3 regions of the Comamonas sp. MYb21 genome follow, and region 3 is predicted to be linked to each of the others. Evidence: riboswitches for the same ligand, from Rfam matches in the RefSeq annotation. Region 3 holds a riboswitch; each other region holds the start of a gene.
The links. Region 3 has a riboswitch for cobalamin ahead of WH367_RS20365 (TonB-dependent receptor domain-containing protein). Riboswitches for the same ligand answer to the same signal wherever they lie in the genome.
Positions count from the first base shown of each region.

Region 1: it holds a riboswitch for cobalamin, as region 3 does, so the genes downstream of both, WH367_RS10480 (ABC transporter substrate-binding protein) here and WH367_RS20365 (TonB-dependent receptor domain-containing protein) in region 3, are expected to answer to the same signal.
Region 2: it holds a riboswitch for cobalamin, as region 3 does, so the genes downstream of both, WH367_RS07820 (TonB-dependent receptor) here and WH367_RS20365 (TonB-dependent receptor domain-containing protein) in region 3, are expected to answer to the same signal.

Region 1 covers NZ_JBBGZC010000006.1:134,239-144,193, forward strand. Annotated here, with positions in the region: gene WH367_RS10450 (F0F1 ATP synthase subunit delta) at 1-155, shown strand, start outside; gene atpA (F0F1 ATP synthase subunit alpha) at 198-1,757, shown strand; gene atpG (F0F1 ATP synthase subunit gamma) at 1,776-2,648, shown strand; gene atpD (F0F1 ATP synthase subunit beta) at 2,683-4,086, shown strand; gene WH367_RS10470 (F0F1 ATP synthase subunit epsilon) at 4,158-4,574, shown strand; gene WH367_RS10475 (GNAT family N-acetyltransferase) at 4,626-5,174, opposite strand; cobalamin riboswitch at 5,221-5,445, shown strand; gene WH367_RS10480 (ABC transporter substrate-binding protein) at 5,708-6,730, shown strand; gene WH367_RS10485 (FecCD family ABC transporter permease) at 6,755-7,825, shown strand; gene WH367_RS10490 (ABC transporter ATP-binding protein) at 7,822-8,625, shown strand; gene WH367_RS10495 (pseudoazurin) at 8,638-9,087, shown strand; gene WH367_RS10500 (OprD family outer membrane porin) at 9,120-9,955, shown strand, end outside.
Region 2 covers NZ_JBBGZC010000004.1:244,319-254,273, reverse strand. Annotated here, with positions in the region: gene WH367_RS07840 (hydantoinase/oxoprolinase family protein) at 179-2,281, shown strand; gene WH367_RS07835 (hydantoinase B/oxoprolinase family protein) at 2,284-3,960, shown strand; gene WH367_RS07830 (MFS transporter) at 4,040-5,422, shown strand; gene WH367_RS07825 (LysR substrate-binding domain-containing protein) at 5,605-6,549, shown strand; cobalamin riboswitch at 6,646-6,919, shown strand; gene WH367_RS07820 (TonB-dependent receptor) at 7,057-9,195, shown strand; gene WH367_RS07815 (ABC transporter substrate-binding protein) at 9,209-9,955, shown strand, end outside.
Region 3 covers NZ_JBBGZC010000014.1:109,913-119,867, reverse strand. Annotated here, with positions in the region: gene hemN (oxygen-independent coproporphyrinogen III oxidase) at 1-78, shown strand, start outside; gene WH367_RS20380 (sulfite exporter TauE/SafE family protein) at 95-916, opposite strand; gene WH367_RS20375 (cell division protein ZapA) at 1,364-1,783, opposite strand; gene WH367_RS20370 (hypothetical protein) at 1,783-1,998, opposite strand; cobalamin riboswitch at 2,038-2,282, shown strand; gene WH367_RS20365 (TonB-dependent receptor domain-containing protein) at 2,367-4,265, shown strand; gene WH367_RS20360 (cobyrinate a,c-diamide synthase) at 4,288-5,709, shown strand; gene WH367_RS20355 (bifunctional adenosylcobinamide kinase/adenosylcobinamide-phosphate guanylyltransferase) at 5,720-6,307, shown strand; gene WH367_RS20350 (ABC transporter substrate-binding protein) at 6,319-7,305, shown strand; gene WH367_RS20345 (FecCD family ABC transporter permease) at 7,383-8,360, shown strand; gene WH367_RS20340 (ABC transporter ATP-binding protein) at 8,360-9,160, shown strand; gene cobO (cob(I)yrinic acid a,c-diamide adenosyltransferase) at 9,235-9,804, shown strand; gene bluB (5,6-dimethylbenzimidazole synthase) at 9,827-9,955, shown strand, end outside.

The sequences.
Region 1 (9,955 bases), on a different contig from region 3:
CCGTGCTGGAAAAACGCTTTGGCCGCCCACTGAATCTGAGCACCACCGTGGACGAGTCGCTGATTGGCGGCGTTCGCGTTGTGGTGGGTGACGAGGTGCTTGACACCTCGGTCAAGGCCCGTCTGGAACAAATGAAAGCAACCCTCACTGCGTAATGCAGTTCGAGGATTCGGCTAAACCATGAAAAGGAGTGAGTAATGCAACTCAATCCCGCAGAAATTTCTGAACTGATCAAGAGCCGCATTGAGGGTCTGTCAGGCAATTCCGATATCCGTAACCAAGGTACGGTGGTGTCGGTGACCGACGGTATCGTGCGCGTGCACGGCCTGTCCGATGTGATGGCCGGCGAAATGCTGGAATTCCCAGCCACCGCCGACGGTCAACCTTCCTACGGTCTGGCTCTGAACCTGGAGCGTGACTCTGTTGGCGCCGTGATTCTGGGTGAGTACACCCACATCTCGGAAGGCGACATCGTCAAGTGCACCGGCCGTATTCTGGAAGTGCCCGTGGGCCCAGAACTGGTCGGTCGCGTGGTGAACGCACTGGGCCAGCCAATCGACGGCAAGGGTCCTATCAACGCCAAGATGACCGACGTGATCGAAAAGGTTGCGCCTGGTGTTATCGCCCGTCAATCCGTGGACCAGCCCCTGCAATCGGGTATCAAGTCCATCGACGCGATGGTGCCCGTGGGCCGTGGCCAGCGCGAGCTGATCATTGGTGACCGCCAGACCGGCAAGACCGCTGTCGCGATCGACGCCATCATCAACCAAAAGGGCCAAGGCGTTACCTGCGTGTACGTGGCCATTGGTCAGAAGGCTTCGTCGGTCAAGAACGTGGTGCGTGCGCTGGAGCAAGCCGGCGCGATGGAATACACCATCGTCGTGGCCGCTACCGCTTCTGAATCCGCTGCCATGCAGTACGTGTCGGCCTACTCGGGTTGCACGATGGGTGAGTACTTCCGCGACCGTGGCCAAGACGCCCTGATCGTGTATGACGACCTGTCCAAGCAAGCGGTGGCTTACCGCCAAGTGTCGCTGCTGCTGCGCCGTCCACCAGGCCGCGAAGCGTTCCCTGGCGACGTGTTCTATCTCCACAGCCGCCTGCTCGAGCGCGCAGCCCGCGTGAACGCGGACTACGTGGAAGCCTTCACCAAGGGTGAAGTCAAGGGCAAGACGGGTTCGCTGACGGCTCTGCCTATCATCGAAACCCAAGCGGGTGACGTGTCGGCCTTCGTGCCTACCAACGTGATCTCGATCACCGACGGCCAGATCTTCCTGGAAACCAGCCTGTTCAACGCCGGTATCCGTCCCGCTATCAACGCCGGTATCTCGGTGTCCCGCGTGGGTGGTTCCGCTCAGACCAAGCTGATCAAGGGCCTGTCCGGCGGTATCCGTACCGATCTGGCGCAGTACCGTGAACTGGCTGCTTTCGCACAGTTCGCTTCTGACCTGGACGATGCAACCCGCAAGCAACTGGACCGCGGTGCCCGCGTGACCGAGCTGCTCAAGCAAGCCCAGTACAGCCCTCTGCCTGTCGCTCTGATGGCTTCGTCGCTGTTTGCCGTGAACAAGGGTTTCATGGACGACATCGAAGTCAAGAAGGTTCTGTCCTTTGAATCGGGTCTGCACCAGTTCCTCAAGACCAGCTACGGCGCCTTGGTGGACCGTCTGAACGAGAAGAAGGCTTTCGACAAGGAAGGCAAGGACGAAGCTGAACTGACTGCAGCCATCACTGCATTCAAGAAGTCCTTCGCTTAATCCGGTCGAGGAGTCATCATGGCAGCAGGCAAGGAAATACGCGGCAAGATCAAATCGGTGGAAAACACCAAGAAGATCACCAAGGCCATGGAAATGGTTGCCGCATCCAAAATGCGCAAGGCGCAGGAGCGGATGCAGGCAGCCCGTCCATACAGCGAGAAGATTCGCGCAATTGCAGCTCACCTGAGCCAGGCAAACCCCGAATATGTCCACCCCTTCATGGTGTCGAATGACGTCAAGAAGGTGGGCGTGATCGTGGTGACGACTGACAAGGGCCTGTGCGGCGGCATGAACACCAATGTGCTGCGTGCCGTGACGAACAAGCTCAAGGAACTGCAATCTGCGGGTGTCAGCACGGAAGCCGTGGCCATTGGCAGCAAGGGTCTGGGCTTTCTGACGCGCGTCGGTGTCAAGGTGGTGGCCAACGCTACCGCCCTGGGCGATACGCCGCATCTGGATGCGCTGATCGGCCCGGCCAAGGTTTTGCTCGACCAGTACGCTGAGGGCAAGCTGAGCGCGGTCTATTTGTGCTACACCAAGTTCATCAATACGATGAAGCAGGACTCGGTTGTGGAGCAGTTGCTGCCCCTGTCGCAAGAAGCGATCCAGGGCTCGGCACCGGCTGCATCCCACGGCTGGGACTATATCTACGAGCCCGATGCGCAAAGTGTGATCGACGAGCTGCTCGTGCGTTATGCGGAGTCGCTGATCTATTCGGCCGTTGCAGACAACATGGCTTCCGAGCAGTCTGCACGCATGGTGGCCATGAAGGCCGCTACCGACAACGCCGGCAACGTCATCAACGAGTTGAAGCTGATCTACAACAAGACGCGTCAGGCTGCGATTACGACCGAGTTGTCGGAAATCGTCGCAGGCGCCGCGGCTGTGTAATACAGCTCGACTGAAATCAATATTGGAGCAACAAATGGCTCAAGTACAAGGCAAGATTGTTCAATGTATCGGTGCGGTGGTGGACGTTGAGTTCCCCCACGGCAGCGTGCCTAACGTGTATGACGCACTGAAGCTCGAAGGCACTGCCCTGACGCTGGAAGTGCAGCAGCAGCTGGGCGACGGCGTGGTGCGTACCATTGCGCTGGGCTCGTCGGACGGTATCAAGCGTGGCCTGATGGTCACCAACACCGGCAAGGCGATCACCGTGCCCGTGGGCAAGGCAACCCTTGGCCGCATCATGGACGTGCTGGGTAACCCCATCGACGAACGCGGTCCTGTGGACCAGTCGTTGACCGCTTCCATCCACCGCAAGGCCCCCGCTTATGACGAGCTGGCCCCTGCACAGGAACTGCTGGAAACCGGCATCAAGGTGATTGACCTGGTGTGCCCGTTCGCCAAGGGCGGTAAGGTCGGTCTGTTCGGTGGTGCCGGTGTGGGCAAGACCGTGAACATGATGGAGCTCATCAACAACATCGCCAAGGCGCACAGCGGTCTGTCCGTGTTCGCCGGCGTGGGTGAGCGTACCCGTGAAGGTAACGACTTCTACCACGAAATGTCGGACGCCGGTGTGGTGAACCAGGAGTCGCTCAACGACTCGAAGGTTGCCATGGTGTACGGCCAGATGAACGAGCCACCAGGAAACCGTCTGCGCGTGGCGCTGACCGGCCTGACCATGGCTGAAGCGTTCCGTGACGAAGGCAAGGACGTGCTGTTCTTCGTGGACAACATCTACCGCTACACGCTGGCCGGTACCGAAGTGTCCGCGCTGCTGGGCCGTATGCCTTCGGCCGTGGGCTACCAGCCTACGCTGGCCGAAGAAATGGGCCGTCTGCAAGAGCGTATCACCTCGACCAAGGTGGGTTCGATCACCTCGATCCAGGCCGTCTACGTGCCAGCGGACGATTACACCGATCCATCGCCAGCAACGACCTTCGCCCACTTGGACTCCACCGTGGCGCTGTCGCGTGACATCGCTTCGCTGGGTATCTACCCTGCGGTGGACCCACTGGCTTCGACCAGCCGCCAGCTGGACCCCCAAGTGGTGGGTGAAGAGCACTACTCGGTAGCCCGCCAAGTGCAGGGTACCCTGCAGCGCTACACCGAACTGCGCGACATCATTGCGATTCTGGGTATGGACGAACTGGCTCCCGAAGACAAGCTCGTCGTGGCCCGCGCTCGCAAGATCCAGCGTTTCCTGTCGCAGCCTTTCCACGTTGCTGAAGTGTTCACGGGCGCTCCAGGCAAGTACGTGCCGCTGTCGGAAACCATCCGCGGCTTCAAGATGATCGTCAACGGCGAGTGCGACCACCTGCCCGAGCAAGCCTTCTACATGGTTGGCACGATCGACGAAGCCATCGAGAAGGCGAAGAAGATCTAAGCTTTGCAGAACGGGCTGCCGCACGCAGCCCCTCTCGCGAACTAGTTTCTTTTTCACTCTGAGGATCAAAGATGAACACCTTCCACGTTGATGTGGTCAGTGCTGAAGAATCCATTTTCTCCGGCGAAGCCCGCTTTGTGGCTTTGCCTGGTGAAATGGGCGAACTCGGTATCTACGCCCGCCACACGCCGTTGATCACCCGCATCAAGCCGGGTTCGGTGCGCATTGAGAAGGCCGACGGCGGCGAAGAGTTCATCTTCGTGGCTGGTGGCATTCTCGAAGTGCAACCCGACTGCGTGACCGTGCTGTCCGACACCGCTGTGCGCGGCAAGGACCTGGACGAGCAAAAAGCGGTTGAAGCCAAGCAAAAGGCTGAAGAAGCCCTCAAGAACGCCAAGGGCGAGCTTGACCTGGCCAAGGCCCAATCCGAGCTGTCCGTCATGGCCGCCCAGATTGCCGCCCTGCAAAAATACCGCAAGAAGCGCTGATCCGCTGTTTGCGCAACTGCCACAGGAAAACCACCGCATGCGGTGGTTTTTTTACGCCCGTAGCGGATGGGTCGGAGTGGGACCGGCCTGCAGCACCTGCTGCATATGAATGGTTTGCCACAGCGGGTCGGCATCCTGGTGCAGGCTGACAAAGCCCTGGCGCTGCCAAAAGGCCTGTGCGCCCGGCAAAAAAGGATGCGTGTGCAGGTAGAGCCGCTGCACACCCTGCTGCAGCGCCCGCTGCCGCAGCTGCGCGAACAACGCGCCAGCCAGGCCTTGGCGGCGCCAGGCCGGGTCCACATACAGGCGCACCACCTCGGCGGTGCCTGCGCTGGGCACGGCCAGGTGGGCAAAGCGCCCGTTATAGGCGCGGTAGGCAATGCTGCCGATGATGCGGTCGCCCTGCCAGGCCGCCAGCATGCAGCCGCCGGGCGGTGCATAGACCGAGGCAAAGTCGCGCAGATCGGCCTGCGGCGTGCTGGTATCGACCCGATCGCCAAACATGGCCTGGCGCGCCGCCTGCAAAAAGGCCGCCACCGGCGCGAGATGCTGAACGCGGCGGATGCCGTATGCGCTGGGTGTAGTGGGTGGGTGGTTCATGGCCATCAAACGGCCTGCAGCTTAGCATGCAGGCCCTGTAAATCGGCTACAGTACAGCCACTTTGGTTTCGCAAGAACATGCGCACGGCAGGGTGCCGGGGCATGAGGGAATCCAGGGAGCGCGAGCCGGCAGCCAGCGCCCCAAACGGAACTGCCCCCGCAACTGTAGGCCGCGAGCAGGCCATCCATGCGCCACTGAACTGCGGTTCGGGAAGGCGATGGTCTGCGCAGACCGGCCAGTCAGGAGACCTGCCAAGGTCATGCATTCACAATCCACTGGCAAGCCCCCGGTTTGCACAGAGAAACAGGCATGCCACCGGTTGTGCGCGCTGCAAGGCGAACGACGCAAGCGCCGGTGCGGCAAACCCATTCATGGCGGATGTGCGTGTGTTTTGATCATGACCGGCGGGGTGTCCGGGCGGTGAGCAGCGTCTCGTCTGCGCAAGGCTGTCCTGGCTCCACCGGGCAGCGCCCAGCACCGGATCGGCTCGCACGGCCCGCATGCCCAGCCTCTACCTGGAGAGACGATTCCGATGCCTGTTCGCCGTTTTGCGCTGCCTGCCCTGTTGGCTGCCTGTGTATTCATGCCGCTGTCCGCCTGGGCCGCCCCTTATCCGATGCAGCTGCACAACTGCGGCTACGAGGTGTCCCTCAAGCAGGCGCCCGCGTCGGTCGTCACCATCGGCCAGGCCGGCACCGAGATGCTGTATGCGCTGGGCCTGGGCGACAAGCTGGTGGGCACCTCGCTGTGGTTCAATGCCGTGCTGCCCCAGTTCAAGGCCATCAATGACAAGGTGCCGCGCCTGGCGGACAACGACCCGAGCTTTGAGTCGGTGATCGGCAAGCGCCCGGCGCTGGTGGTGTCGCAGTTTGAATGGATGGTCGGCAAGGACGGCGTCGTGGGCACGCGCGAGCAGTTCCATGACCTGGGCATTGCCACCTATGCGATGCCCTCCGACTGCGAAGGCAAGAACAACCTCAAGGGCGCCGATGGCACCCGCACCGCGGCCTACGATGTGCAGGCGCTCTACAAGAGCATCACCCAACTGGCACAGCTCTTTGATGTGCAGCCCCAGGGCGAGCGCCTGGTCAAGGACCTGCGCGAGCGCCAGGCCAAGGCGGTCGCCAAGGTCCAGGCCGCGCAGCAGCCCCATCTGACGGCTGCGCTGTGGTTCTCCAGCGCCGATCTGGCCATCGACCCCTACATGGCGGGCAAGAACGGGGTTGCCGGCTACATGCTGCAGACCTTGGGCCTGCGCAATATCGTCGACTCGTCCGAAGAGTGGCCCACCGTGGGCTGGGAGACCATTGCCAAGGCCAATCCATCGATCCTGGTGATCGCCCGCATGGACCGCCGCCGCTTCCCTGCGGATGACTACCAGAAGAAGCTGGAGTTCTTGAAGAAGGACCCGGTCACCCAGCACATGGATGCCGTCAAGAACAACCGCATCGTCATCGTCGATGCCGATGCGCTGCAAGGCTCGATCCGCCTGGTCGATGGCATGGAGCAGATCAGCGATGCGGTACGCAAGCTCGGCCCGGCGGCCGCGCGTTGATCAGCCGCTGATGCAAGGCCTTGCATGATGGTGGCAACGGCATCCGCGCGCCCATCGGCGCTGCGCCGGCCGCTGCATGGGGCCGCCTGGTGCCTGGGCGCGGCACTGGCGCTGCTGCTGAGCGTGGCGCTGGGCATCGCCGTTGGCGAGACGGCGCTGTCGCCCAGCCTGGTGCTGCAGGTGCTGGCCAACAAGCTGGCAGGTGCCAGCTATGCCATCGATCCCATCAGCCAGGGCATTGTCTGGAACTACCGCCTGCCCCGCGCGCTGGTGGCGGCCAGCTGCGGCGCGGGTCTGGCGGTGTCCGGCGTCATTTTGCAATCGCTGCTGCGCAATGCGCTGGCCGAGCCCTATTTGCTCGGCATCTCGGCCGGGGCCTCCACCGGCGCAGTGCTGGTGACTGTCGTCGGCATCGGTGCGGGCGCCATATCGATGACCGTGGGCGCCTTTTTTGGTGCGCTCTGCGCGTTTGCACTGGTGGCCCTGCTGGCCCATGCCGCCGGCAGCGGTGGCCTGCGCAACAGCGGCCAGATTGTGCTGGCCGGCATTGCGGGCTCGCAGCTGTTCAATGCACTGACCTCGCTGATCATCACCAAGTCGGGCAGTGCCGAGCAGGCCCGGGGCATCATGTTCTGGCTGCTGGGTAGCCTGAGCGGCGTGCGCTGGCCCGATACCGTGCTGACCGCCTGCATTGCGATCACCGGCCTGCTGCTGTGCCTGCTGCATACGCGCGCGCTCGATGCCTTCAGCTTTGGCAGCGAATCGGCGGCCGCGCTGGGCGTGCCGGTGCGCCGGGTGCAACTGGTGCTGCTGCTGGCCGCTGCGCTGATGACGGCCGTCATGGTCTCCATCGTCGGCGCGATCGGCTTTGTCGGCCTGGTCATTCCGCATGCCGCGCGCATGCTGGTCGGCGTCAGCCACGGCCGCCTGGTGCCTGCCAGCGCGATGATGGGTGCCGTTTTTTTGATCGCCGCCGATGTGCTCTCGCGCACCCTGATCCGGGGCCAGGTGCTGCCGATTGGCGTGATCACCGCCCTGGTCGGCGCGCCAGTATTTGCCTGCATTCTGCTCAAAAGCCAGCGGAGGCGCGGATGACGGCGGCAGCTCTGGTCACGGCGGATCAACCGGTGTTGCAGGCCTGCGCGCTGGGCCTGCGCCTGCAGGGCCGGCCGGTTGTCGAGCAGCTCAGCCTGCCGGTGCAGCGCCAGGAGATGCTGGGGCTGATTGGCCCCAACGGCTCGGGCAAGTCCAGCCTGCTGCGCTTGCTGGCCGGTGTGATCCGGCCCAACGAGGGCCAGGTGCTGCTGCAGGGCCAGCCGCTGCACAAGATGGGGCGCCGCGCCATTGCGCGCGAGCTGGCCCTGGTGGCGCAGATGGCCGAGACGCAGGATGCCATCAGCGTTGAAGACGCGGTGGCGCTGGGGCGCACGCCCTGGCTCTCGGCGCTGCAGCCTTTTGCCGCGCAGGACTGGGAGGCCGTGCAGCAGGCCCTGGATGCCGTGGGCATGGCGGAGCGCCGCCACAGCGCCTGGCACAGCCTCTCGGGTGGCGAGCGCCAGCGTGTGCATATCGCACGCGCGTTGGCGCAGCAGCCCGGTGTGCTGCTGCTCGATGAGCCCTGCAACCACCTCGATATCCACCAGCAGCTGTCGCTGATGGCCTTGATCCGCAGCCTGCCCGTCACCAAGGTCGTGGCCCTGCATGACCTGAACCAGGCGCTGGCCTGCGACCGGCTGGCCGTCATGCAGCAAGGCCGGCTCGTCGCACTGGGCCGGCCCGAGCAGGTGCTTGATGCCGCGCTGCTGGCGCAGGTTTTTCGCGTCGAGGCCAGCGCGCTGGTCGACCCCTGGGACGGCAGCCGCGTGCTGCGTTTTCGTCCGCTTTCTTCTTCCTGACTGTGAGCCGATATGCCCACCCTGAACCACCGAACCTGGCTACCTGTTGTGTTGAGCGCCTTGCTGTGCAGCCAGGCGGGTGCCGAGACTTTTGAAGTCAAGATGCGCAACCGCAGTGCCACCGGTCCGATGACCTATGAACCCGAGTTCCTGCAGATCAAGCCGGGCGACAAGATCAAGTTCCTGGCCAGCAGCAGCGGGCACGACGCGGTCAGCATCCCGGGCATGGCGCCCGCTGGTGCCAAGCCCTTCAAGGGCAAGATCAACGAGGAGATCGAGGTCAGCTTTGATGCCCCGGGCCTCTATGGCGTGCAGTGCCTGCCCCATTACGCGATGGGCATGGTGATGCTGGTGCAGGTGGGCGATGCGCCGCTGCCCGGCCTGCAGGTACCTGCCGAGGTGCCCGAGCGCGCGCAGCAGCGCTTCAAGGACATCGTCAGCCGCGCCTCGGTGCCGCGCTGAACCGCTATCGCAATTTTGGGCAACACCAGACAATGACTTATTTCAAATGGATGGCGCGCAGCAGCGGCCTGGCGGCGCTGGCCCTGGCGGCAGGCCATGCGCAGGCCGGCGCGCAGGACGAGGCCAAGGGCTTGATCGAAGGCGCGAGCCTGGGCATGGTCAACCGCATGGTCTATGAGCAGCTGGACTACCGGCGTGGCGACAGCACCCGCGTGGTGTCTGGCGGCGCGCGCTCGGACAAGGCCGCCGAAGCCGGCTATGGGCTGATGCTGAACTTCAGCTCGGGCTACACGCAAGGGGTGGTCGGCCTGGGGCTCGATGCGCATGCCTATGGCGGCATCAACCTGGGCTCGGACGCCGACAAGGTGCGCAGCAACCCGCGCTATATCGCCAAAGACGGCACGGACCTGCAGGACAGCTTTGGCCGCGCAGGGGCGGCGCTCAAGCTGCGCTGGTCGTCGACCGAGCTGAAAGTGGGCGAGATGCGCAGCAAGAACCCGATCTTTCACTCCTCCGACACCCGCCTGCTGCCCGAGACCAACCGGGGCTGGCAGATCAGCAGCAACGATATTGCGCAACTGACGCTGCAGGCCGGCCGCTTTACCCGCTGGGCCGACCGCAATGCGCGCAAGAACGGCCAGCCCCTGCTGGCCAATTACTCAGGCGTGCAAGGCGATGCCTTCAGCTTTGCCGGTGGCAGCTGGGCCACGCCCTGGAGCGGGCTGAGCCTGTCAAGCTACGTCGGCCAATACGAGGATGTCTGGAACACCTGGTACCTGGGCGGCGTCTACAAAAAGGCGCTGGCCGAGAAGCAAAGCCTCTCGCTGAGCCTGAACCTGTACCGCAACAAGGACACCGGCGCGGCCAA
Region 2 (9,955 bases), on a different contig from region 3:
AATTTTTGCACTGTCGCCGCGCAGCGCCACCGGGTTAGCGCGTAATGGTTTTTACCCGCGAAGCACAGCTTGTGCCCGCCCTCGAATTTCTTGTTTGCGCCGACTGGGCGATCACTTGATCATCGCTGCCAGGTCAGAGCTTCTGATCCACACAGCTTGCATGATTCGGAGATACCAGATGGCAACAAGCCAAGTCATACGCGCCGGGGCAGACATCGGCGGCACTTTCACAGATATCGCGCTCGAGGTCGACGGCGTCCTGTTCAGCGAGAAGGTCCTGACGGACTATGAAAAACCCGAGCGCGCCATCGTCACCGGCCTCAAACAGGCGGCAGCCCAGGCAGGCATTGCGCCAGCGCAGATCGGCACGGTGATCCACGGCACGACCCTGGCCACCAACTCGCTGATTGAGCGGCGCGGCGCCAGGACCGCCTTCATCACCAGCGAAGGTTTTCGCGATGTGATCGAGATGCGCAACGAGGGCCGTTTTGAGCAGTACGACCTGGCCATCCAGCTGCCCGCGCCGCTGATTGCCCGCAACCACCGCTATACCGTGCAAGGCCGGCTCGATGCCAAGGGCCAGGAGCTGCAGCCGCTCGATGAGGCAGAGGTGCAGGACGTGATTGCCCAGCTGCGCGAGGGTGCGTACGACAGCGTGGCCGTGGGCCTGATGCACAGCTACAAGAACCCGGTCCATGAAAAGCGGGTGCGCGCGCTGATTGTAGAGGCGCTGCCCCAGCTGTCGGTGTCCATCTCCAGCGAGGTCTCGCCGCAGATCCGCGAGTTCGAGCGCTTCAACACCGTCTGCGCCAATGCCTATGTGAAGCCGCTGATGTCCTCCTACCTGCAGCGCCTGGCCCAGGCCTTGGTGGAAGAGGGCATGCACTGCCCGCTCTACCTGATCCACTCGGGCGGTGGGCTGATGTCGCTGGCCAATGCGGCCGAGTTCCCGGTGCGCCTGCTCGAATCCGGCCCGGCCGGTGGCGCCATCTACGCCAGCGATTTTGCGGCCAAGTACGACCAGGACAAGGTGGTGTCTTTTGACATGGGCGGCACCACCGCCAAGATCTGCCTCATCGACCAGCATGTGCCCAAGACGGCGCGCGTGTTTGAAGTGGCGCGCAGCTACCGCTTCAAAAAGGGTAGCGGCATGCCGATCTCCATCCCCGTCATCGAGATGATCGAGATCGGCGCGGGTGGTGGCTCCATCGCCCATGTGGACGACATGCGCCAGGTGCGTGTGGGGCCGGAGAGCGCGGGCTCCGAGCCCGGCCCGGCCAGCTACGGCCGGGGCGGCACGCGCCCCACGGTGACCGATGCCGACTTGCTGCTGCACAAGCTGGACCCGGCACGCTTTGCCGGCGGCAGCATGCGGCTGAACATGCCTGCCGCGCAAGACGCCATGGCCACCCATGTCGGCCAGGCGCAAGGCCTGGACGCGGTGCGTGCGGCCTACGCCGTGGCCGAAGTGGTGGACGAGAACATGGCCAATGCCGCGCGCATGCATGCCGTGGAGTCCGGCCAGGACCTGGAGGCCTACACGATGATCGCCTACGGTGGCGCAGCGCCGTTGCATGCGGTGCGGCTCTGTGAAAAGCTGGGCATCCATCGCCTGCTGATCCCGACGGGCGCCGGCGTGGGCTCGGCCATCGGCTTTTTGCGCGCCCCCTTTGCCTATGAGTCGCTGCGCAGCTCGGTGATGCGCATGAGCCAGTTCGATGGCGAAGCCGTCAATGCCATGCTGCGCGAGATGGAGGTCGAGGTGAGCGCCTTTTTGCAAGACACCGGCTACGACGGCGAGACCGTCAAGGAGCTGCGTGCCTTTATGCGCTACTGCGGCCAGGGCTGGGAGATCCCTGTGTCGGTGCCTGTGCAGCACTTTGGGCCGGACAGCGTGCCCGCGCTCAACGCGGCCTTTGTGCAGAACTATGTGGCCTTGTTTGGCCACGCGATCGACGGGCTCGATATCGAGGTGGTGAGTTGGGCACTGTCCTTGCGTTCCAAGACCTTGCCGCCGGCCAAGGCCGAACTGCAGCAGGGCGGCACGCCCCAAAAGGGTGCCGGCACGGTGCTGGACCGCCGCGAGGTGTTTGACGGCAAACAGGGCCAGTTCTATGCCTGCGATATCTATGAGCGCCTGGGCCTGCCCCGGGGCCAGGCCGTGCCCGGCCCGGTGGTGATTGTGGAGAAGGAAACCTCGACCTATGTGAGCCCGGGCTTCAAGGTGGTGCTGCAGGCAGATGACTGCATGCTGGTCGAGCGCATGGACAGCGGAGTGTGATCATGGCAAACAATACAGACGTTCATTACCAAATCATGTGGAACCGCCTTATCTCGGTGGTCGAAGAGCAGGCGGTCACCTTGATCCGCACCGCCTTTTGTACCAGCGTGCGGGAGGCGGGCGATTTGTCGGCCGGCGTGTTCGACAAGCAGGGCCGCATGATGGCCCAGGCCGTGACCGGCACCCCCGGCCATGTGAACTCGATGGCCGAGTCGGTCGCGCATTTCGCCAAGCGCTTTGAGCGCAGCACCTTGCAAGATGGCGATGTGCTGGTGACCAACGACCCCTGGCTGGGCACCGGCCACCTGCACGACATCACCGTCGTCACCCCCGTCTTCTATGGCCGCGATGGCTACAGCGACCATATCGGCTACTTTGCCGCCACCGCCCATGTGGTGGACATCGGCGGGCGCGGCTTTGGCCCCGATGGCAGCGATGTCTACGAGGAGGGCCTGTGCATTCCGCCGATGAAGTTCTTTCGCGCCGGCGCACTCAATGAGGACCTGATCGAGATCCTGCGCAACAACGTGCGTGAGCGCGACCAGGTGATTGGCGACTTCCATTCGCTGGCCGTCTGCAATGCCACCGGCATGCGCCGCTTGAAGGGCATGCTCGACGAGTTCGAGCTCCATGACCTGGAAGACCTGGCCGGCTTTATCTTTGCCAACAGCCAGCGCGCCACCCGCGAGCGCATCGCCGCCTTGCCCGATGGCACCCAGCGCTATGCGATGACCGTCGATGGCTATGAAAAGCCCATCGAGCTGGTGGTGGCGGTGGCGATTGCGGCCGACAAGCTGCGCGCCGACTTTGCCGGCACCTCGGACCCCAGCCGCTACGGCATCAATGTGCCGCTGACCTACACCAAGGCCTATGCCTCCTACGCGCTCAAATGCGCGATTGCGCCGGAGATCCCCAACAACTGGGGCTCGCTGGAGCCCTTTGAGATCAGCGCGCCGGAGGACTGCATCCTCAATGCCCACCGCCCGCGCCCGGTCTCGGTGCGCCATGTCATCGGCCATCTGATCCCCGATGTGGTGCTGGGCGCGTTGCAGCCCATATGCCAGGGTGAGATTCCGGCCGAAGGGGCCAGCTCGCTGTGGAACCTGCAGATGCGCTTCAAGGGCATCACCCAGGCGACGCGCAACCAGCAGCACGAGATCCTGATGTTCAACACCGGCGGCACCGGCGCGCGCCCCTCGAGCGATGGCCTGAGCGCCACCGCCTTCCCCAGCGGCGTGCAGGCCATGTCGGTCGAGGTGACCGAGAGCATCGGCCCCATCATCATCTGGCGCAAGGAGCTGCGCCCCAACTCGGGGGGTGCCGGCCGCTGGCGGGGCGGCCTGGGCCAGCGCATCGAGGTGGGCTCGGCAGAAGGCTTTGAGTTTGACCTGAACGCCATGTTCGACCGCGTGCATTTTGCAGCGCGCGGCCACAACGGCGGCCAAAGCGGCGCGCTGGGCAAGGTGTCGCTGGACGACGGCACCGCCTTGCGCGGCAAGGGCAAGCAGCAGATCCCGGCCGGGCGCCGTTTGATTCTGGACTTGCCCGGCGGCGGCGGCAACGGCGATGCGGCCCAGCGCCCGCCAGCCTTGGTGCAGCGCGATGTGGACTACGGTTACATCAGCGCCGAGCAGGCAGAGGCGGACTACGCCCATGCCAAGCGGCTGACGCCGGTCTGATCGCATGACGATGGCCAGCGGCCCAGCCGCTGGCCCGTTCCCCACTTTTTCTCTCACTGCAGGACTTCAAGGTAGCTCGATGCGCACACACAATCCCATGGCAGATGGCTTTGCCGCCCCAAGTGCAAGCCTTTCGGACTGGTCGTCCCCCCAAGCGGCGGTGGCGCCGCGCGCGGTGCAGTCCAAGGAGCTCAACCGCGTGGTGCTGGCCTCGGTGGTGGGCAGCTTTGTCGAGTGGTTCGAGTTCTCGGTCTACGGCTACCTGGCAGCAGTGCTGGGCAAGGTGTTCTTTGCCACCAGCTCGCCCACCATGCAGATCACCGCCTCCTGGGCGGCCTTTGCGATTGCCTTTTTTGCCCGCCCCATTGGCGGCATCTTCTTTGGCTCGCTGGGCGACAAGTACGGCAGAAAGCGGGTGCTGACCATCACCATCATCATGATGGCGATCTCCACCTTTTTGATCGGCGTGCTGCCCGGCTATGCGAGCATCGGCATTGCCGCGCCGCTGCTGCTGATCGTGCTGCGCCTGATGCAGGGGCTGTCGGCCGGGGGCGAGGCCAGTGGCGCGGCCATCTTTGTGGCCGAGTACTGCCGCGACCGCAACCGTACCTTGCTCACCAGCTGGGTGGAGGTGGGCTGCATGGCGGGCTTTTTCTTCGGCGCCTCGGTCTCGGCCATCCTGACGGTGTTTTTCAGCGCCGACCAGATCCTGGACTGGGCCTGGCGCATTCCGTTTCTGATTGCGCTGCCGCTGGGCGCTATTGGCCTCTACATCCGCAAGTACCTGGAAGAGACCCCCACCTTCATGGCCATGAAGCAGCAGCATGACGCACTGGCCCAGGCGAGCTGGAAGGTGCTGTTCGCCACCCACAAGAAGGAGCTGTTCCAGTCGGCCGGCATCATCATCGTGACCAATGTCACCTTGTTCACCGTCGTCACCTATATTCCGACCTACTTTGTCAGCGCCCTGCATGTCGATGTGGCCACCGGCCTCAAGCTCTCGCTGGGCCCGCAGCTCTTTTTGGTGGTGATGATCCCCATCATGGGCCTGCTGGCCGACAAATTCAGCCGCAAGACGATGATGATCGCTGCGAGCCTGGCGATTGCGGTACTGGCCGTGCCTTGCTTTCACCTGCTGCTCGAAGGCAGCACCGCCGCCAAGATCTCGTCCTTGATGGTGCTGAACTTCTGTCTGGCCATGCTGCTGGGCAGCATCTACTCGATCATTCCTTCGATGTTCCACACCAGCGTGCGCTTCAAGGGCATGGCGCTGAGCTACAACGTGGCCGTGGCGATGTTTGCCGGCACCGCGCCGATGATCAACTCCTGGCTGATTGCCCAGACCGGCAACCCGGTCGTGCCCGCCTACTACCTGATCGGCGCGGCAATCATCGGCCTCGTGGCGCTGGTCAGCAGCCGGGACCGCACCGGTCTGCCGATGCATGGTGATCCGGTGCAGTAAGGCCATGCGCTGCTGAGCGCTGCGCCAGCCCGAACGCATCCCTTCTGGATGCGTTTTTTTATGCACCAGCGGAGCAGGGCGCAGCGGGCAAGAGCGCTGGCATGCAGACCCGCTGGGCGCCGGGCTGCGACCTATAATCATCGGCAGCCCGGGCGTTCCTCCCTCCTGCCCGGCGCCCCTCCATGAAATACAAGCTACCGCCCCTGCAGCCACTGCGCGTGTTCGAGTCCGTCTACCGCCATGGCTCCATCCGCAAGGCGGCCGATGAGCTGTGCCTGACGCCGCAGGCCGCCAGCCAGCAACTCAAGCAGCTGGAAAGTGCGCTGGATGTGCAGCTGTTCGAGCGCGGCGCGCGGGGCCTGGCGGCCAGCGCCGAGGCGCAGACCTTGCACCACTATGTGGAGCAGGGGCTTGATGCACTGAGCCAGGGGCTGGAAGCAGTGCGTTCCCACCACAAGGATGCGCAGTTCCATATCCAGGTCAGCCCGTATTTTGCAACCCAGTACCTGATCCGCTCGCTGCCCTCGTTCACCAAGGATTACCCGGAGCTCGACCTGCGCATCTCCATCGGTGTGGAGCTGCCGTCCTTCGATAGCAGTGATCTGGACGCAGCCATTGTCTGGGGCTACGGCGGTGTGGACCATCTCGATGAAACGCCGCTGCTCGAAGACCTCAAGGTCATCGTCGCCACACCCCAGCTGCTGGCCCAGCACCCGGTGGAGAGCGCGCAGGATTTGCCGCACCACCGGCTGATATCGCCGCTGACGCACAACAGCCTGTGGCAGGACATTTATGCGATGCTGGGCCTGGATCCTGGCGGCAAGCATGTCAGCCCCATGCTGCTGCACACGCACGATGCGATGCTGCAAGCGGTGCTCAGCGGGCAGGGCGTGGGCCTGCTGTCCTATGTCGATGCGCTCAGCTATATCCACAGCGGCAAGCTGCTGGCTCCCTTTGGGGCCGAGCTGCTGCGCCAGCTGCCGATGGACAGAACGCCCAAGTTCCACCTCTACACCCGCCGGGGCGGGGGAGAGCGCCCGATCCAGGCGAGCTTTCGGCAGTGGCTGCTGGGCCAGCTGCGCAGCACTGACTTTATCGGCTATGCGACGCGGCTGCCGCAGGGCTGATACAGCCACTGGGGCATGCGCTGTATCGCCCAGCTGACACCGGTCTGGACGAAAAGGCGCTGCCAGGGCCCGCGGCTGGTACACTGGCTGCGCTTTGAAAAAAGCCTATCTACAGGTGCTTGTATTGCACAAGTGAAACGGGAACAAGGTCGGGAGTGCGCTCCCCCAAGCCTTGGCTGCCCCCGCAACGGTAGACAGGAAACGTAGCCGATGCGGCCCGCTCCCACGCGGGCCCAGTCACTGGGGTTGAAAGAGTGTCCACGCCTGCCAGGCAACAAGACGCCCGCACCCTGGGAAGACCGGCTACCGGGTCAGCGCCTGCGCTGCACCGCCTGTAAGCCCGGAGACCGGCCTGTTCCTAGTCGCAGTGCGCGCTGTGCCTTTGGCCAGCATGTGCTCTCTCAACTGTCTGCGGGGTGTGGACGGCGGTTCTTCGCGCGACCCCGTCCTGGGGGTGACCGCGTGCAGTGCAGCCCCCGCATCAGGCAGTTAGCGCCTTTTGTTCAAATGACTGCAGTTCCTTTTCCGAAAAACCGGCTCCTGGCTGCCCAGCGGCTCTCTTCCTCCCTGCGCCTCGTTGGCAGCTCCTGTGTTCTGTGCCTGCCCGCCTTGGGCATCGCAGTGGCCCATGCCCAAGAAGCCTCACTGCCCGAAGTGCTGGTGAGCGACCAGCGCAGCGAGCCCAATGCGCTCCAGCTGCCTTCGACCTCGGCCAGCAAGCTGGCCGTGCCGCTGCAGGACCTGCCCGCCAGTGTCAGCTCGGTCTCGGCCGTGCAGGTGCAAGAGCGTGCCGACTACGAGGTGGTCGATGCCGTGGGCCGCAGCGTGGGCCTGAGCGCCAATGGCACCCCTGGCAATGGCGGGCTGTCGTTCTCCAGCCGGGGCTTTACCGGTGTGAACTCGGTCGGCGTGGCCGAAGACGGGCTGAGCCTGGGGGTTGCAGCCGGCACCGTGGCCTATCCCAATTCCAGCTGGGGCTATGAGCGCTTTGATGTGCTGCGTGGCCCCGCATCGCTGATGTACGGCAGCGGCACGATGGGCGCCACGGTAAACGCGGTGCGCAAGGAACCCAGCCGCACTAGCTCGTCCGAAGTCTTGCTGGGCGCCGGCTCCCACGGCACGGCCCGTGCAGGCCTGGGCAGCACCGGCGCGCTGAGCGACAGCCTGAGCTACCGCCTGGATGTTTATGGTGACCGCAGCGATGGCGAGCGCCAACTGGGCAACAGCGACAGCAAGAAGATCATGAGCGCCATCCGCTGGCAGGCGAGCAGCGATCTGCGCCTGGACCTGACGGCCGATGTCAGCGACCAAAGGCCCGAGCGCTACTTTGGCACCCCGGTGGTCGATGGCAAGCCGGTGGCGGCGCTGCGCGACCGCAATTTCAACTTTCTTGACAGCGACATCCACTACAAGGACCAGCGCTACAAATTGAAGGCCGAGTGGAATGTGAGCGAGGCACTGGTGCTGCGCAACGAGACCTACCATATGAAGGCCGACCGCCACTGGAAGAACATCGAAGGCTATGACTACGATGCCAGCACGCGCATGGTCCACCGCTACGACTACCTGGAGATCGGCCACGATTTGGAGCAAAGCGGCAACCGCCTGGGCGCCGTTTTCAAGCCCGGCCAGCATGAGATTGCGATGGGCTGGGATGTGTCGCAGGCCAAGTTCACTGCGCTCAACAGCTCACCCTATACCGGTGAATCCGATGTGCCGCTGACTGGTGGCACCAGTGGCTACTGGGACAGCCCGGACCCTTACAAGCCGCGCATGACCTCGCGCATCCGCCAAAACGCCTTTTACCTGGAAGACGCCTGGAAGCTGGGCGAGCAGTGGCTGCTGATGGCCGGCCTGCGCCGTGACCTGTATGACTTTGACCGCATGGACCTGCTGAGCCAGGCCCGCTTTGACAAGACCTTGGGCGGCACCTCCTGGCGCCTGGGCCTCACGCACAAGCTGGACCAGAACACCAGCCTCTATGCCCAGGTCAGCACCGGCCATGACCCCGTCAACAGCCTGCTGTCGCTGACCCAGTCGCAAACCGGCTTTACATTGAGCAAAGGCCGCCAGGTGGAAGTGGGCATCAAGCAGCAGCTGCCCAATGGCCAGGGCGAATGGACCCTGGCGGTCTTTGATATCCGCAAGAAAGACATCATCACCCGCGATCCGGACCGCCCAGCGCTGTCGATCCAGGGCGGCAAGCAGTCCTCCAAGGGGATCGAGCTGGCAGGCAGCTGGCGGGCCACCAAGGCCTGGCGCTTTGAGGGTAACCTGGGCTATGCGGATGCCCAGTTCGACGAGCTGCTCGAAGGCGCCACTGCCATTGACCGCGCCGGCAACCAGCCGGCCAATGTACCGCGCTACACGGCCAATGCCTGGGCCCATTACCAAACGGGTGACTGGCGTGCATCGCTGGGCCTGCGCCATGTTGCCAGCCGCTACACGAGCAATGCCAATACCGCGCAGCTGCCCGCCTACACGGTGGCCGATGCGGTGCTGGGCTGGAACCTCAACCGCAGCACCACCTTGAACCTCATTGGCCGTAACCTGACCAACAAGCGCTATGCTGCATCGTCCTACGGCTCGCAATGGCTGATGGGCAACGCCCGCAGCTTTGAGCTGATGGCCCATCTGCGTTTCTAAGCAAGGGAGAGGCATGAGCGCTAGCGCTTTCCGGCACACCCTGCGTGCCCTGGCGGCGGCCGCCGCCCTGGTGCTGGCCGGCTGTGACCAGCCGTCAGGCCAGCAGCCGCCCAGCCGCCCGAGTCAGGCAGCGGCCTTACCGATGGCCGGCGCGGCGGCAGCAGTGCCAGCAGGCGATGCCCAAGCCGCCGGCCTGCGGGCTGTGCCGCTCGTGATTGATGTCTGCGGCCAGCCCCAGCGCTATGACCGCGTGCCGCAGCGCGCCATCACGCACGATGTGAACATCACCGAGATGTTCCTGTTTCTGGGCCTGGGGCCCCGGCTGGTCGGCTACTCGGGCATACCGTCGCGCAAGGAAATCAGCCCCGAGCTGATGGCCCAGCTGGCCCAGGTGCCCAAGCTGTCGTCGCAGGACATGAACCTGGAAAACATGCTGGAGGCCCGCGCCGACTTTGTGTTTGGCGGCTGGAGCTATGGCTTTCGCCCCGGCGGGGTCACGCCCGAGCTGCTGGCCCAGCATGGCGTAGCCAGCTATGTGCTGTCCGAGTCCTGCATCCACGTGCAAAAGCGCGAGCGTGTGGCGCTGGGCGATACCTTGGAGGACCTGCGCAATGTGGCGCGTATCTTTGACATCGAGCCCCAGGCGCAGCCGCAGATCGCCAAGCTGCAGGCCTCGATCGACCAGCTGGCCGCACAGATGCAAGGCAACACCCAGCAACCACGCGTCTTTGTTTTTGACAGTGGCGAGAAGATCCCCACG
Region 3 (9,955 bases):
GTGCGCGGTGTGGCCATGGTGTTCGACAAGAACCTGCAGGCCGACCGCAACCGGGCGCGCTTCTCGCGGATTATCTAGCCCGCTGTGGCAGGTCTCAGCCCTGCCAGGCCGCCAGGCTTTTGTAGAGCATGTACGCGGCCAGGCACAGCAAGATGCCGCCAAAGATCTTCTTGAGCTGGCCTACCGGCAGCCGGTGCGCGGCACGGGCGCCCAGCGGCGCCGTCAGCACGCTGCAGGTGGCAATGGCGGCCAGGCCGGGCAGCCAGATATAGCCCAGCGAATGCGGCGGCAGCCCCTGCAGGTGCAGGCCGGCCACCATGAAGCCGATGACATTGGTGACCGCAATCGGAAAGCCCAGCGCCGAGCTGGTGGCGACCGCGTTGTGCATCGGCACGCTGCACCAGGTCATGAAAGGCACGCTGATGAAGGCGCCGCCCGCGCCCACCAGGCCCGAGAGGCAGCCGATCACGCCGCCAGCGGCCATCTGGCCGGCCGTGCCCGGCATGGCGCGCATGGCCTTGCTGTTGGGCTTGCGGAACATGCGCAGTGCCGAGTAACCAATGAACAGGCCAAAAAACAAACCCAGGTAGCTGCCCTTGAGCACCGCAAAAATGCCCAGGCTGGCCAGCAGGCCGCCCAGCACAATGCCCGGGGCCAGGCGTTTGACAAGGTCCCAGCGCACGGCGCCATGCTGGTGGTGGGCGCGCACGCTGGACACAGATGTGAAGACGATGGTCGCCATCGAGGTGGCAATCGCCATCTTGATCGCCAGCTCCGGCGCCACCCCTTGGGTGCCCAGGATGTAGGTGATGAAGGGTACCAGCACCATGCCGCCGCCAATGCCCAGCAGGCCCGCGAGAAATCCGCCGATCAGGCCCAGAAACGACAGCGGCAGCAAAACAAGAGGATCAGTCATGGCGCGCAGTAAAAAGGCCACCTGAAACAGGTGGCCTGAAACCCCGCTGTCGCGGAGAGGAGAAGACAGGTTGGGCAGCCTGCCCGAAAAAATCAGGTGTTCGCAGCGGATCCACTGGACCGTCATCCTGAACCGGGGGTTCAGGTGGGCAAGGGCAACCTATCGTTGGGTTCATCTGACGCGAGACGATCACGCTCAATAGGTGATGTACCAAGCCCGTGCTCGTAGAGCATTGGTTCAAGGAACTATAAAGTCCAGCAGGGCTGCGAACGCTTCCATTGTAATCGCTCGCGCCTGCCGCACCCACCAAAACTGCATGTCAATGTGCCTGGATTGGTCAAAAAAGATAGCTGGTTAGCTAGATTGAGAAAGCGCCAAGCTGATATTTTGGCAGGAGGCATTGCATGGCGCCGCAATCTGGTGTTGGCGCCTGCTTACCGCCAGGCCTCAGGCGCTGGTGTCCAGGGTTTCGGCGGCCTTGGCAGGGGCGGGCGCCAGCGCCGCGTCCAGTCGCTGCATCACCGACTGCAGGCGGGGCTCGTCCCAGTCCAGGCTGGCCTGGTCACCGGTGGCGGGCTGGGCCTGCGCCTCGGCCATCGCGGCAGACTGGGCAGCGGCTTGCGCCTGCAGCGCGTCGGCGGTCTGGCTGAGCTGGCTGTTTTGCACCTGTAAATCCAGCAGATCAAAGGCGACATTGAGGGCCGCCAGCACGGCGATGCGCTCGCGGCCACGGATCTTGCCCGCGTCGCGGATACCGCTCATGGCCTCATCGACATGCTTGACGGCGGCCAGCAGACGTGCTTCCTGGCCTTCGGGGCAGCCCAGCATATAGCTTTGCTGCATGATGTGTACTTCCAGCTGTTTCATCATTCGTCCTGGTCAAAGGTCTTGGGCAGGCGTTCGATCAGTGCATCCACGCGGGCGCGGGCCGCTGTCAGGCGCGATTGGAGGGAGTCGCGCTCCTGGGTCAGGGTGGTGACTTGCTCTTGCAATTGGGCGTGGGCGCGTTGCAAAGCCTCATGACGGCTCAGCAGTGCCTCCACCCGCTCAAGCATCAGATCCATAGAAGGCGTAGTGGCCATAGAGAGACAGTCTTCTTAAGTGCGCAATGGGTTTAACGCTAAAATTGTACCCGTTGGTGCTCGCCCCAGTGGTTCACATGGGGGCAGTTCAACGGGAAGCAGGAGCGCTGCTTGTGCCCTACAAGCCTTACGCAACCTGCGCTGCCCCCGCAACGGTAAGCGATGGTTGGTTTTTGCGCCATCCACAGCCACCACTATGCCACTGAATACCTTGAACAAGTGTTTGGGAAGGCGTGTGCTGTGTCATCGCCAGCCCGGATACCGGCCAACAATAGTGGAGGCGCGCGGCTGAGGCCTTGCTGCGGCCTCCGTGTTCCCCATTGCCGGCGGGGAGGCTGGCGCGGGGTGGTTCATCACCAACTCAGTGCATGTTTTCCTCTGATTTTTCGACACGCCGCTGCGCGCGTCCCGCGCTTGCGCCCCGCTCGGGCACGCTCCATACCCCCCGTTTTTTGGCCTTGGCCATCGCATCGGCGTTGCCCCTGTTGGCGCTGCAAGCTCAGGCGCAGCAGGCTCCAGCCGCCCAGGAAACAGAGGGTAAAAACCTGCAAGAGATGGTGGTGACCGCCAACCGCATCGAGCAGCCACTGTCCGATCTGGTGGCCGACATGTCCATCATCGATGCGCAGACCATCGAGCGCCAGGGCCCGGGCAGCGTGGCCGATGTGCTCGCGCGCGTGCCGGGCATCCAGATTTCTCGCAACGGCGGGCCGGGCACGACGACCAGCGTGTTCATGCGCGGCGCCGATTCACGCTTTACCGCCGTCTATGTCGACGGCGTGCGCATGGATTCGCAATCGACCGGCGGCGCCTCCTGGCAGTCGATTCCGCTGGCGCTGATCGACCGCATCGAAGTGCTGCGTGGCCCGGCCGCTGCCGTCTACGGCTCGGACGCAATGGGCGGCGTGGTGCAGATCTTCACCAAGAAAGGTGAGGGCGTGCCCCAGCCCTATGTGGGCCTGGGCTTTGGCAACCGGGGCACGTTCACGGCCGAGGCCGGCATCTCCGGCAGTGCCGAGGGCTGGGATTACGCGCTGGGCCTGAACCGCTCGCAGACCGATGGCTTCAACGCCCGCACCGTGGCCACTGCCAACTCGGACAAGGACGACTACCGCAGCAATGCCGTCAGCGGCCGCCTGGGCTACCAGATCAACCGCCAGCACCGGCTCGAAGCCACCTTGCTGGCCAGCGATGTGAACTCGGGCTATGACAGCAGCCTGACCGAGGACGACCGCAGCCTTAACAAGATGTATGCGCTGGGCCTGAACTGGCAGGCGCAGTGGACCGAGCACTACAGCACCAAGCTGCAGTTCAGCCAGTCGCGGGACTATTACGAGACCCGGCCCTCGCCCTACCAGACGGACACGCGGCTGCACAACTACCTGTTCCAAAATACCTGGCGCCTGGGCGTCCACACCTTGACGGCCGCGCTGGAGCGGCGTGACGACGCACTGACCAATGGTGGCATTGACCGCGACCGCCACCAGAATGCGCTGGCGCTGGGCTATGGCCTGAACACCGGCCCGCACACGGTGCAGTTGAACCTGCGCCGCGATGACGACAGCGAGTTTGGCGGCAAGACCACTGGCAGCGCCGCCTATGGCTACGCCTTTGCAACCAACTGGCGCGCCACCGCGACCGTGGGCACGGCCTTCCGCGCGCCCACGCTCTACCAGCGCTTTAGCGAATACGGCGACGCATCGCTGCAGCCCGAGAAAAGCCGCAATGCCGAGCTGGGCCTGCGCTGGGCGCAGGGTGCTGATAGCTTCTCGGCCACGGCCTACCGCAACCGGGTCACCAACCTGATCAACTTCTCGTCGCCCGGCAGTTGTGACAGCACGTTTGGCTGCTACGCCAATGTGGGCAAGGCGCGCCTGGAAGGCATTACCCTGGCGGCCACGACCAAGCTGGGTGCGTTCAATCTGCACGGCTCGGTCGACTTCCAGAACCCGCGCGATACCGAAAACGACAAGCTGCTGGCGCGCCGCGCCAAGCGCTATGCCACCCTGGGCGCCGAGACGCGTGCCGCCGGTTGGACCTGGGCTGCCGACCTGCAGACCAGCGCCAAGCGCTTTGACAATGCCGCCAACACCAATGTGCTGGGTGGCTACACCTTGTTCAACCTGTCGGCGCAGACCGAGGTGCTCAAGGATGTGAACCTGATCGCCCGGATCAACAACCTGACCGACAAGCGCTACCAGACCGCACGCACCTATGCCACCGAAGGGCGCAGCGTGTATGTGGGTGTGAAGTGGATGCCGCGCTGAGCGCAGAGGGGATAAGCCAGCCATGACAGAGATGACGGTTCAGGACCGCCCAACAGCCGCTTGCGTGGCACTGCTGATTGCCGCGCCCGCATCGGGCCAGGGCAAGACCACGGTGACGGCAGCCTTGGCGCGCCTGCATGCCCGCCAGGGCCGGCGGGTGCAGGTGTTCAAATGCGGCCCGGATTTTCTCGATCCGCAGTGGCTGCGCCTGGCCAGCGGCCAGCCGGTGCATGCGCTGGACCGCTGGATGAACGGCGAAGCCGATGTGCGCGCACGCCTGTTCCAGGCCGCGCAAAGCAATGATGTGCTGCTGATCGAAGGTGTGATGGGCCTGTTCGACGGCGCCAACAGCGCGGCCGAGCTGGCCAAGTCGCTGGGTATCTCCGCTGTGGTGGTGGTCGATGCATCGGCCATGGCGGCCACCTTTGGCGCCATTGCCCATGGCCTGCAGCACTATGACCCGGGCCTGCAACTGGCCGGCGTGCTGGCCAACCGCGTGGCCACCGCCCACCATGGCGAGATGCTGCGCAGCGGCCTGCGCGATGCGGCACTGTGGCTGGGCGCGATGAACCAGGTGAGCCTCGATGCTGCGAAACCACGCGCCAACCTGCTGCCCGAGCGCCATCTGGGACTGGTGGCAGCCCATGAGCTGCACGACGCTGCCGAGCGCCTGGATGCCGCCGCCGATGTGCTGGCGCAAACGCCGCTGGGCCAGCTGACTTGGCAGGAGTGGCAGCAGCGCTGGACGGTGGCCTTTACCGCGCCTGCTGCCGCTGCCCCGGTGCCCGCTTGGCTGGCCGGGCGGCGCATTGCCGTCGCCCGCGATGCCGCTTTTAGCTTTATCTACACTGCCAATCTGGAATGCCTGCAAGCCATGGGCGCCGAGCTGGCCTTTTTCTCGCCGATTGCCGGCGACCGCCTGCCCGCCTGCGATGCGCTGTGGCTGCCCGGCGGCTACCCGGAGCTGCACCTGTCCGCGCTCAAGGCCAATGCCGGCCTGCAGCTGGATCTGCAGGCGCACCTGGAAGAGCGCAAACCCGTCTGGGCCGAATGCGGAGGCATGGTGGCGCTGGCCGAGGGCCTGACCGATCTGGACAGCCGCTGGCACAGCCTCTGGGGCTTGCTGCCAGCGCAGGCCGTCATGCAGCAGCGCCTGGCGGGTCTGGGCATGCAGCAGCTGCTGACGCCCTGGGGCATGCTGCGCGGCCATACCTTTCACTATTCCAAGCTGCAGAGCGAGGCCCTGGAAGTGGCGCGCAGCAGCCGCCCGGGCCAGGTGGCCGAAAGCGGCAAGGGCGAAGCCGTCTACCAGCAGGGCAGCATCCATGCGAGCTATTTCCATGCCTGGTTCCCCTCGTGCCCGCAGGCGGTGGCCGCCTTGCTGGGGGTGGACATGCCGGTGGTCGATCCGCAGGCCTGGCATACCGAGGCACTGAACGCCTAAGATGAGCGCCATGGATGACTCTCTTTTCCACGTTGATGGAGCGCCGCTGAAATTGCTGCTGCTGGGCGGGCAGAAATCGGGCAAATCGCGCCAGGCCGAGCTGCTGGCACGTGCCTGGCTGCAGGCCGGTGCCGGCCGCAGCGCCAGCCTGGTCGCCACCGGCACCGCGTATGACGCCGAGATGCACGAGCGCATTGCGCGCCACCAGCGAGACCGCCGCGCCCGCGTGCCGCAACTGGCCACCGTGGAGGCGCCGCGCGACGTGGCCCAGCAGCTGCAGGCCCACAGCCGGCCAGATCACTTGTTGGTGGTTGACTGCCTGACCCTGTGGCTCACCAACTGGCTGATGCCGATGGAGCCCTCACCGCTTGAACCTGCGCAGACCTGGCAGGCCCAGTGCGATGCCTTTGTCGCTGCCTTGCAGGCCGCCACTGGCCCCATCATTCTGGTCAGCAATGAGATTGGCCTGGGCGTGATTCCTATGGGCCGCGAGGTGCGCGCCTTTGTCGATGCGCTGGGACTGCTGAACCAGCAAGCGGCAGCGGCCTGCAACCGCGTACAACTGATGGCGGCGGGCTTGCCGCTGCAGATGAAATGATGGCTTTGTTGATGGCTCCCCCATCCTTTCTGCGGAAAACGCTGGCCTGGGTAGCGCTGATGCTCGCATTGCCGATGGCCCAAGCGGCACCGTCTGCCAGTGTGGATGAACTGCGCCTGCAACCCTTTGCCAACGCGCCGGTCTGGAAGGACCAGGACCTGGTCAGGCCCGCGGCCATCGTCGATGACCGGGGCCGCAAGGTCCAGTTGGCGCAAGCGCCGCAGCGCATCGTGAGCCTCTTGCCATCGCTGACCGAGAGCACCTGCGCGCTCGGTTTGTGCGAACGCCTGGTGGGCGTGGACCGCTATTCGGATTGGCCTGCCTCAGTCAAGAAGCTGCCGGTGGTGGGCGGCGGGCTGGACCCGAGCGTCGAATCGGTCGTGGCGCTCAAGCCCGATGTGGTGCTGCTGTCCGATGCCTCCAAGGCGGCGGAACGCTTGCAGGCGCTGGGCCTGAAAGTGGTGGCGCTCGATGTGAAATCCAAGGCCGACATCCACCGCGTGCTGGGCACCCTGGGCCAGCTCTTGGGCGTGCCCCAGGCGCAGGGCGCTGACCGGGTCTGGCGCGCGCTGGAGTCGGGCATTGATGCGGTGGTGCGCGGGCTGCCCGAGCGCACGCGCCATACCCGGGTCTACTTTGAGGTGAGCCGAGGCCCTTATGCGGCCGGCCCCCAGTCCTTTATTGGCGAGACCCTGACCCAGCTGGGTGTGGACAATGTGGTGCCCGCTGAGCTGGGCCCGTTTCCCCGGCTGAGCCCCGAGTTTTTGCTGCGTGCCCAGCCCGATGTGATCATGCTGGGCAACCGCAGCATGCAGGCTGCCACCAGCTACCCGGGCTGGCACAACCTCCAGGCCGTCAAGGCCGGCAGGGTCTGCGTGTTCAGCGATGAAGAGTCGTATGCGATTGTGCGCCCGGGGCCGCGCATGGCCCAGGCCGCCGCGCTGATGGCGCGCTGCCTGGCCGACAAGGCGCCGGGCAAGGCCGCGGTGGCGCGCTGATGGCCGCTTTGCACAGCTCTGCACCCGCATCCGCAGCGCAGCGCGAGGCCGCGCCCGGCCTGCGCCGCAGTGCCTGGCTGGCGCTGGTGCTGCTGGTGCTCAGCGCTTTGCTGCTGCTGGTGGGCGCCAGTGTGGGCAGCACCGGTTGGGAGAGTGTGCTGCGCATGCGCGATGACCCCACCTCCTGGCAGATCGTTGTCGATATCCGCCTGCCGCGCTCACTGGGCGCCTGGCTCGCTGGTGGCCTGCTGGGCCTGGCCGGGGCGGTGGCCCAGGGCCTGTTTCGCAACCCGCTGGCCGATCCCTATTTGCTCGGTAGCGCCTCCGGTGCCTCGCTGGGCAGCGCATTGGGCCTGGTGCTGCTGGGCTCGTCCGTCACCAGCCTGAATCTGCTCTACCGCCTGGGCATGACCGGCATGGCCTTTGTCGGTGCCGCCTGCGCGGTGGCGCTCACGGTGGTGCTGGCGCGCAATGTGCAAAACACCTTGCGCCTGCTGCTGGCCGGCGTGATTGTTGGCGTGGTGCTGGGTGCCATGCGCGATCTGCTGGAGCTGCGCCACCCCGATATTCTGCAGGCCATGCAGGCCTTTACCCTGGGCACCTCGGCCTTTGTCGGCTGGGAGGGCTGCGCGCTGATGGCCGGCGTGCTGCTGGTCTGCGTGCTGGCCACCTGGTGCTGCGCCCGGGTGCTTGATGGCCTGACCCTGGGCGAGGCGACGGCCGCCAGCCTGGGCCTGCCGCTGGCGCCGCTGCGCTATGGCCTGGTGGCCGTGCTGGCCCTGGCCACCGGCACCTCGGTCGCGCAGACAGGCCTGATTGCCTTTGTGGGCCTGGCCGCCCCCCATCTGGTGCGCAGCCTGGTGCAGGTGGGCCATGGCCGCAGCACCGTGCTGGCTGCGGCCATGGGTGGCGTGCTGCTGCTGGCCGCTGATATCCTGGCGCGCTGGCTGGTGGCCCCGCAAGAGCTGCCGGTGGGGGTGCTCACCGCCGCACTGGGCGGTACCTATCTGCTGTGGCGCATGCACCGCAGCACCCGCTCGGCAGGAGGCCTGTGATGCCGACCACTGCAACCCCTGCTGCGCTCGGCGCCACCAATATCCACGCCGCTGTGCATGCGCGGCCGATTCTGCAAGGCGTCAACGCCCAGTTTGCGCAAGGCCGCTGGACCAGCATTGTCGGCCCCAATGGCGCGGGCAAATCCAGCCTGCTCAAGGTGCTGGGTGGCCTGTGGCCGGCGGCACAGCTGCAGGGCGAGGTGGCGCTGCTGGGCAAGGATTTGCAGCGCTGGCCGCGCAAGCAGCGCGCCCAGGCGCTGGCCTGGCTGGGCCAGGGCGAGGTGGTGACGCAGGAGCTGACGGTGATGGATGTGGCCATGCTCGGTCGCCTGCCGCACCAGCCCTGGTTTGCAGCGCCCAGTGGCACAGACCATGCGGTGGTAGAGCAATGCCTGCGTGCAGCCCATGCCTGGGACTGGCGCCACCGGCCGGTGGCTGAACTGTCGGGCGGTGAGCGCCAGCGCGTGCTGCTGGCCCGGGCCATGGCCGTGCAGGCCCCCGTGCTGCTGATGGATGAACCGCTGGCCAACCTGGACCCGCCGCACCAGACCGACTGGGTGGACAGCATGCGGGCCTTGACCGCCCAGGGCAGCACCGTGGTCAGCGTGCTCCACGAGATATCAGTGGCGCTGCTGGCCGACCATATGCTGGTGCTGCAGGCGGGCAGGGTGCTGCACCAGGGCCGCTGCGACGACCCGGCAACGCATGCCGCGCTGGAGGCGGTGTTTGACCACCGCATCCAGGTGCGTGCCATTGATGGCGTGTGGATGGCCTTGCCGCGCACCGCTGCTCGCCCTTGAGGGCGAGCTGAACCTGACTTGACGCTGGGCCTGGCCCAGGTCCAAAGACACAAGCTAACTAGGAAAGATGTCCAATGCAGATTGAAACGCCACCCAGCGAAAAGCCTTATGAAAAGCCCGAGGGCGAGCGCCGTGGCCTGGTGATCGTCAACACCGGTGACGGCAAGGGCAAGAGCACGGCGGCCTTTGGCCTGGCCTTCCGCGCGACGGGCCGGGGCAAGGCGGTGAAGGTCTACCAGTTCATGAAGGTGCCGACCGCCCGCTTTGGCGAGCACCGCCTGGCCGAGCAGGTGGGCCTGCCGGTCGAAGGCCTGGGCGATGGTTTTAGCTGGAAGAGCCGCGACCTGGAGCACAGCGGCCAGCTGGCGCGTGATGGCTGGGAAAAGGCCAAGGCTGCCATCCTGTCGGGCGCGTATTTTCTGGTGGTGCTCGACGAGATCACCTACCCGCTGATCTATGGCTGGCTGCCGCTGCAGGAGGTGCTGGACACCTTGGCCGCCCGGCCCAAGGAAGTGCATGTCTGCATCACCGGCCGGCGCTGCCCGCAGGAGATCATCGATGTGGCCGACACCGTCACCGAGATGACCTTGATCAAGCATGCGTTCAAGGCCGGCATCCCGGCGCAGCGCGGCATTGAAGACTGAGGCCCCGCAGCCGATTGCTGGCATGAGCGATATCAACTCCCACGCCCCCATCAGCGCCCCCACGATTGCCGCTACGGCCTTCAGCGAGGCCGAGCGCGCGGCCGTCTACCGTGCCATCCATGAGCGGCGCGACATGCGCCACTTTGCCGGC